2 linked regions of the Bradyrhizobium diazoefficiens genome follow. The protein of the gene in region 2 interacts with the protein of the main gene of each other region in a pairwise test. Links are inferred from orthologs where the notes say so. Each region holds a gene or a part of one and is shown on either strand. Other genes may lie near its edges.

The links. Proteins that work in one complex are often made in the same cells at the same time.
Region 1: the proteins of grpE (region 2) and JJB99_RS17680 interact in binary tests that used the Escherichia coli proteins (3 or more experiments, as listed by UniProt). The link is inferred for Bradyrhizobium diazoefficiens from one-to-one orthologs.

The regions. Positions count from the first base shown.
Region 1 is NZ_CP067100.1:3,733,788-3,737,139, reverse strand. The notes cover bases 331-3,225. They hold JJB99_RS17680 (Nramp family divalent metal transporter), read right to left. Parts: upstream 2,507-3,225; coding sequence 1,154-2,506; downstream 331-1,153. Other genes in these bases: JJB99_RS17675 (MFS transporter), read left to right, coding at 2,674-3,225; JJB99_RS17685 (hypothetical protein), read left to right, coding at 764-1,153; JJB99_RS17690 (arginyltransferase), read left to right, coding at 331-697. Also shown: more of JJB99_RS17690, read left to right, coding at 1-330; more of JJB99_RS17675, read left to right, coding at 3,226-3,352. UniProt on the Escherichia coli protein: H(+)-stimulated, divalent metal cation uptake system. Involved in manganese and iron uptake. Can also transport cadmium, cobalt, zinc and to a lesser extent nickel and copper. Involved in response to reactive oxygen.
Region 2 is NZ_CP067100.1:269,591-272,769, forward strand. Bases 97-2,818 are described here. They hold grpE (nucleotide exchange factor GrpE), read right to left. Parts: upstream 1,906-2,818; coding sequence 1,288-1,905; downstream 97-1,287. Other genes in these bases: JJB99_RS01205 (hypothetical protein), read left to right, coding at 97-132; pncA (bifunctional nicotinamidase/pyrazinamidase), read left to right, coding at 429-1,151; hrcA (heat-inducible transcriptional repressor HrcA), read right to left, coding at 2,002-2,818. Also shown: more of JJB99_RS01205, read left to right, coding at 1-96; more of hrcA, read right to left, coding at 2,819-3,090. UniProt on the Escherichia coli protein: Participates actively in the response to hyperosmotic and heat shock by preventing the aggregation of stress-denatured proteins, in association with DnaK and GrpE. It is the nucleotide exchange factor for DnaK and may function as a thermosensor.

The sequences.
Region 1 (3,352 bases), 3.5 Mb from region 2 along the record:
GCGCAAGGTGTTCACGCACCTCGTGGGTGACCGCGCCGGCGACCTCAACGACCTCCTGACCCATGGCGGGTTCCGCCGCAGCCAGTCGATCGCCTACCGTCCGGCCTGCGACCAGTGCCGCGCCTGCGTCTCGGTCCGGGTCGTTGCCAACGAGTTCCGTCCCTCCCGCAACTTCCGCAAGGTGCTCGCGCGCAACGCCGACATCATCGGCGAGCAGCGCAGCGCAATGCCGACCTCCGAGCAATATTCGGTGTTCCGCGCCTATCTCGACGCCCGTCACCGCCATGGCGGCATGGCCGACATGACCGTGCTCGACTACGCCATGATGGTCGAGGACAGCCATGTCGAGACCCGCATCATCGAGTACCGCAAGCGCGGCCCCGACAGCGGCCTCACCGGCCGCGGCGAGGAGCTGATCGCGGTGGCGCTCACCGACGTGCTCAGCGACGGCCTGTCGATGGTCTATTCGTTCTTCGAGCCGAGCCAGGTCAGCCGCTCGATGGGCACTTTCATGATCCTCGATCACATCGCCCGCGCCCGCCGCCAGGGCCTGCCCTACGTCTATCTCGGCTACTGGATCGAGGGCTCCAAGAAGATGGACTACAAGGCCCGCTTCCTGCCGCAGCAGCGCCTCGCGCCGTCGGGCTGGCTGCGTGTCGACGCGCAGGGCGATGCCGCGTCCGAGCCACAGGACTGATCGATGCGCAAAGGGTCATAAGCTGGCAATTGTCCCTAGGAAAATGGACGGGCGGTAGAGGCTTCCTTGTCGAGCAACTATGATTTGATCGCGCAGGCCATGATCGAGCGCCAACAGGTGCTCTGTTTCTATCAAGGGCACCCGCGCGCGATTTGTCCGGCAATCTTGGGCCATACCAACGGCCAGGAACGCACGCTGGCCTTTCAGTTCGCCGGTAGCTCCCGCACAGGCCTGCCGCCCGAAGGGGAGTGGAAGTGCCTCGATGTGGCAGGCATGAGCAATGTCGAACTCCGCACCGGCAAATGGCATGCTGGCTCGAGCCATCGCGAGCGCCAGAGATGTGTGAAGGTCGTCGACCTCGACGTGAATCCATCCAGTCCATACGAACCGCGGCGTCGGGTATCCCAACCAGACGGGCCTCCAACAACTCGTCAGAAGCCTCGGCGTCTGCGCTGATCACCCGACCAGCGTATCCACCAGCAGCTTCACGTTCAAAATCACGATGATGCCCGCGACGATCCATGCAGTCGCGGCAACGTAGGGCGGGATTGCAAACTTGCCCATCTTGCGGCGGTCGGAGACGAAGCGGACCAGCGGGATCACGGCGAAAGGCAGCTGCATCGAGAGTACGACCTGGCTGAACACCAGAAGGTCGGCCGTGCCGCGCTCGCCATAGATCGCGGTGACGACGATCACCGGAACGATGGCGATGCCGCGCGTGAGCAGGCGGCGCGCCCAGCTCGGCAGGCGTAGATCAAGAAAGCCTTCCATCACGATCTGGCCGGCGAGTGTTGCCGTCACCGTCGAATTGAGGCCGGAGGCGAGCAGCGCCACTGCGAACAGCGTCGAGGCGATGCCGAGACCCAGCAACGGCGAGAGCAGCTCGAAGGCCTGGCCGATCTCGGCGACATCCGAATGGCCACTCTTGTGGAACGTCGCCGCAGCAACAACGAGGATCGCGGCATTGATGAACAGCGCCAGCATCAGGGCGACGGTCGAGTCCGTCGTCGCCCATTTGATCGCTTCGCGCCGGCCCTCATCGTTGCGCTCATAGGCGCGCGTCTGCACGATCGAGGAGTGCAGATAGAGATTGTGCGGCATCACGGTCGCGCCGATGATGCCGATCGCGATGTAGAGCATTTCCGGATTGGTGAAGATCTCGGTCTTCGGCACGAAGCCGCGCAGCACCTCCGCGACCGGCGGCGCAGCGGCCACGATCTGCACCGCGAAGCACACCGCGATCACCGCGAGCAGCGCCATGACGAAAGCTTCGAGGAAACGGAAGCCGCGGTTCATCAGGAGCAGCAGCAGGAAGGCATCGAGCGCGGCGAGCAGCGCGCCGCCGATCAGGGGAATGCCGAACAGCAGCTTTAGTGCGATCGCGGTGCCGATGACCTCGGCGAGATCGCAGGCGATGATTGCAGCTTCACAGGCGAGCCAGAGCAGGAAATTCACCGCCGGCGAATAGGTCGCGCGGCAGGCCTGCGCGAGGTCGCGGTCGGTGACGATGCCGAGCCGTGCTGCCAGCGATTGCAGCAGGATCGCCATCAAGTTGGAGAGCAGGATGACCGAGAGCAGCGTGTAGCCGAACTTCGACCCGCCGGCGAGGTCGGTCGCCCAATTGCCGGGGTCCATGTAGCCGACCGAGACCAGGTAGCCCGGGCCGACGAAGGCGAGCAGCCGCCGCCACCACACTCCCGCCGTGGGGATGGCGACCGTGGCATTCACCTCGGCGAGGCTCTTCGTGGTGGGCGCATCAGCGCGCCAGCCGGTGGCCTCGGAGGTCATGTCGGGCGATCGGGCATCCATGCTGGCACAATACCGAAGTCAGAGCTTATTGCAACTCATTTGCAACTGCATCTAGCCGCGCCGGTTCCCGGTCTGGCCGCGTTTGCCTCCGCTCTGTCGGGAAGCGGGTGGGTTAGTCGGTCCTCGGAGTCGATACTGACGCAGATCGTCTGTGCAGGACATGAGCCATGCCAAATTCACCTCGCCTCCCCGATACCTTCAATCGCCTTGCCTGGTCCAACCTCGCCGCGCAGTCGGCCGAGCAGATCGCGCTGGCGGCGGCCCCGATCGTCGCGGTGCTGACGCTGGGCGTCGCCGAAGGCCGGACCGGCCTGCTCCAGACCGCCCTGACTTTGCCCTTCGTCCTGTTCGCCATTCCGGCCGGGCTGCTCGCCGACCGCATCTCGCGCCGCTCGCTGATGGCGGGTGCCGAGGCACTCCGCGCGGTGGCGCTTGCGGCGATCGTGCTGCTGCTCGCGCTCGGCGCGCTCAATCTGCCGCTGCTGGCGCTGCTCGGCTTTGCGGCGGTGTGCGGCACCGTCGTCTACAGCGTGGCCGCGCCGGCGCTGGTGCCGTCGCTGGTCGGCGCGGAACTGTTGCCGGCGGCCAACGCGCGCATCGAGCTTGCGCGCACCGTCGCCTTCGCCAGCGGCCCTGCGCTCGGCGGCGCGCTGGTAGGATGGTGGGGCGCGAGCCCGGCCTTCGGCTTTGCCGCGGCGCTCTCGGCGATCGCGGTCGTATTGCTCTCCGGCATCTACGAGCCTTCGCGCGCCCCCTCGCCACGGCGGCATCCATTGCAGGATATCCGCGAGGGCGCGGCCTTCGTGTTTCACCATCCCCTGCTGCGGCCGGTGTTCATCACCCAGT
Region 2 (3,179 bases):
GTGGTGCAGTGGATCCGTTTCTCGAGCGGCGGCACCTCGCTGCGCATCATCGCCAGCGCCCCGCGCGACCAGTGGCCGGCCGCCTTCACCCGCTTCCGCGCCGTCCGCGACGGGATTCAGCCGAAGGGGTAGGCGAAGGCGGGCACAACACACTCGGTGTCATCCCCGCGAAGGCGGGGATCCATACCGCGTGATCTCGCCGTTGCAGTCGGTCGCAGTACCCACGAAGACTCTTCGCCGAACATCTCCCTGGGGGTATGGGTCCCGGATCGGCGCGCGCCCTGAGGGCGCGCTTGTCCGGGACGACGGTGATGTTGGGGCCAAGAGCCCAACCGCTCACCAAAGCCGGCTGCATTTTCGGGCTTCAGTTCGCTCGCGCGCGGAACTAGGCTTCGCTCCCGTTGGATCATCACAAGGGGAGACGAACGATGCTGGATCGGCGACAAGTCTTGACCATGCTGGGGACGACGGCGGTTGCAACCCTCGCTCCGACTGCACTCTTCGCCGCCGCCTCGATCAAGCCGGACGACGCCTCCGCGCTGCTCGTGATCGACGTGCAAAACTGCTTCCTGCCGGGCGGCAGCCTCGCGGTGAAGGAGGGCGAGCAGGTGGTGCCCGTCATCAACAGGATCGCGAAAGGCTTTGCGAATGTGGTGATGACACAGGACTGGCACACGCCCGGCCACATCTCGTTTGCGTCGGTCCACGCGGGCAAGAAGCCGTTCGAGACCATAGACCTTCCCTACGGCAAGCAGGTGCTGTGGCCGGACCATTGCGTGCAGGGCACCGATGGCGCCGGGCTGTCGAAGGACCTCGCGATTCCCCATGCCGAGCTCATCATCCGCAAGGGCTTTCACAAGGACGTCGACAGCTACTCGGCCTTCCTCGAAGCCGACGGCAAGACCTCGACCGGACTTGCCGGCTACCTGAAGGGGCGGAAGATCAAGCGCGTCTTTGTCGCCGGGCTTGCGACTGATTTCTGCGTCGCCTGGACCGCGCTCGACGCGCGCAAAGCGGGCTTTGAAGTCTATGTCGTGGAGGACGCCTGCCGCGGCATCGACAATCAGGGCTCGCTGGCAAAGGCCTGGGCCGACATGGCCAAGGCCGGCGTGAAGCGGATTCAGTCGGGCGATATCGCGGTGAGCGCGTAGGCGGCGTGAACTACTATCGGACCCTCATCCCGAGGAGCGCGCTTCTTCGCACGCGTCTCGAAGGATGAAGGCCCGCTGCAGCCGGGCCCGCATGGTTCGAGACGGCGCTCACGCGCTTCCTCATCATGAGGGTGAATCAGTTCGGCGCGCCGCTCGACTCGTTGTTGTTCGCGGCCGGCGCAGCCTTCGCGCCGCCCTTGGCGACCCCAACCAGAGCCGGGCGCAGCACGCGCTCGCCGATGGTGTAACCGGCCTGCATGACCTGCACCACGGTGCCCGCAGGCACCGACGCATCGGGCACTTCGAACATCGCCTGCTGAAAGTTCGGGTCGAATTTCTGGCCCAGCGGATCGAACTTCTTCACGCCGTGCTTTTCCAGCGCGTTGAGCAGCGAACGCTCGGTGAGCTCGACGCCCTCGATCAGCGAGATCAGGCCGGGATCGGCCGCGGCACGGGCCTCGGCCGGAACGGCATCGAGCGCGCGCTGGAGATTGTCGGCGATGTCGAGCACGTCGCGGGCAAAGCCGGTGATGCCGTAGAGGCGGGCGTCGGCGACCTCCTTGGTCGTGCGCTTGCGCAAATTCTCCATCTCGGCCAGCGTCCGCAGCATGCGGTCACGCGCCTCAGCGGCTTCCTTCTGCAGTGTCTCGACCGAGCCGGGCTCGGGATCGTCGGGCATGATGTAGGGCTTTGACACCACGGGCTCGCCGGTCGGCGCGGTCGTGTCTTCGGGTTGCCGGTCTCGATCGGTCATCGGCTCTAATCTCGAACTCGTTTGCAGGGATTGTTGGCCCGGATATCGTGCCTAAGCGTGCGAAAATCAAGCGCCCGTGATCGGCGCAAATGCCGGTCAGCCTCCCAAAAGGCGGCTGACGATGCGGGCGGCATAGTCCACGGTCGGGATCACGCGGGCATAATTCAGCCGCGTCGGCCCGATTACGCCCAAAACGCCGACGATGTGGCCGGCCGCGTCCCGATAGGGCGAGATGATCGTGGAGGAGCCCGACAAGGAGAACAATTTGTTCTCACTGCCGATGAAGATGCGCACGCCCTCGGCGGTCTCGGCCCGGCCGAGCAGGTCGATCACGCCGCGCTTGGTCTCGAGATCGTCGAATAGCAGACGGACCCGCTCCAGATCCTCCAGCGCGTGCAGATCCTCGAGCAGATTGGCATGGCCGCGCACGATCAGCTGGCGGTCCTCGTTCTCGCCGCCGGACCAGCTCGCAATACCCGCCGAGATCACCTTCTGCGTCAGCTGATCGAGCTCGGCGCGGGCCTCCGCAAGCGCGGTCTCGAGCTCGAGCCGCGCTTCGGCCAGCGTCCGGCCGCGGATGCGCGCATTGAGGAAATTGCCGGCCTCGGTGATCGCCGACGAGGGAACTCCGGGGGGCAGGGACAACACGCGGTTTTCGACCTGGCCGTCCTCGCCGACCAGGATCACCAGCGCCTTCTCCGGTTCCAGGCGGACGAATTCGATGTGTTTCAGCCGGGCATTGGATTTCGGCGTCAACACCACGGCCGCGGCGCGGGTGAGGCCCGACAGCCGCGTCAAGGCCTGGTCCAGCGCCGCCTCGACCGACTGCGCCTGGCCGACGGAGGGAAGCTGGCTCTGGATCGACTGCCGTTCGGCCTCGGTGAGATCCCCGACCTGCATCAGGGCATCGACAAAGAAACGCAGGCCGAGTTCCGTCGGCAGCCGGCCGGCGGAGGTGTGCGGAGCATAGATCAGGCCGAGCTGTTCCAGATCGGCCATCACGTTGCGGACCGAGGCCGGCGACAGCGGCATCGCGATCAGCCGCGAAATGTTGCGCGAGCCGACCGGCTCGCCGGTCGCCAGATAGCTTTCGACAATTTGACGAAAGATATCGCGGGAACGCTCGTTGAGCTGGGCGAGGCCTGCGCGCGGTGCGATCAGATGGATCGGATCGTGATGGGCCACAGACGGTAACTCCTCTCAGATACTCATAATTTGTCCATCCCGGGCGCTTCTGACAAGCGTCGCGTTTGCACGCTCGAAATCAGGGGTGA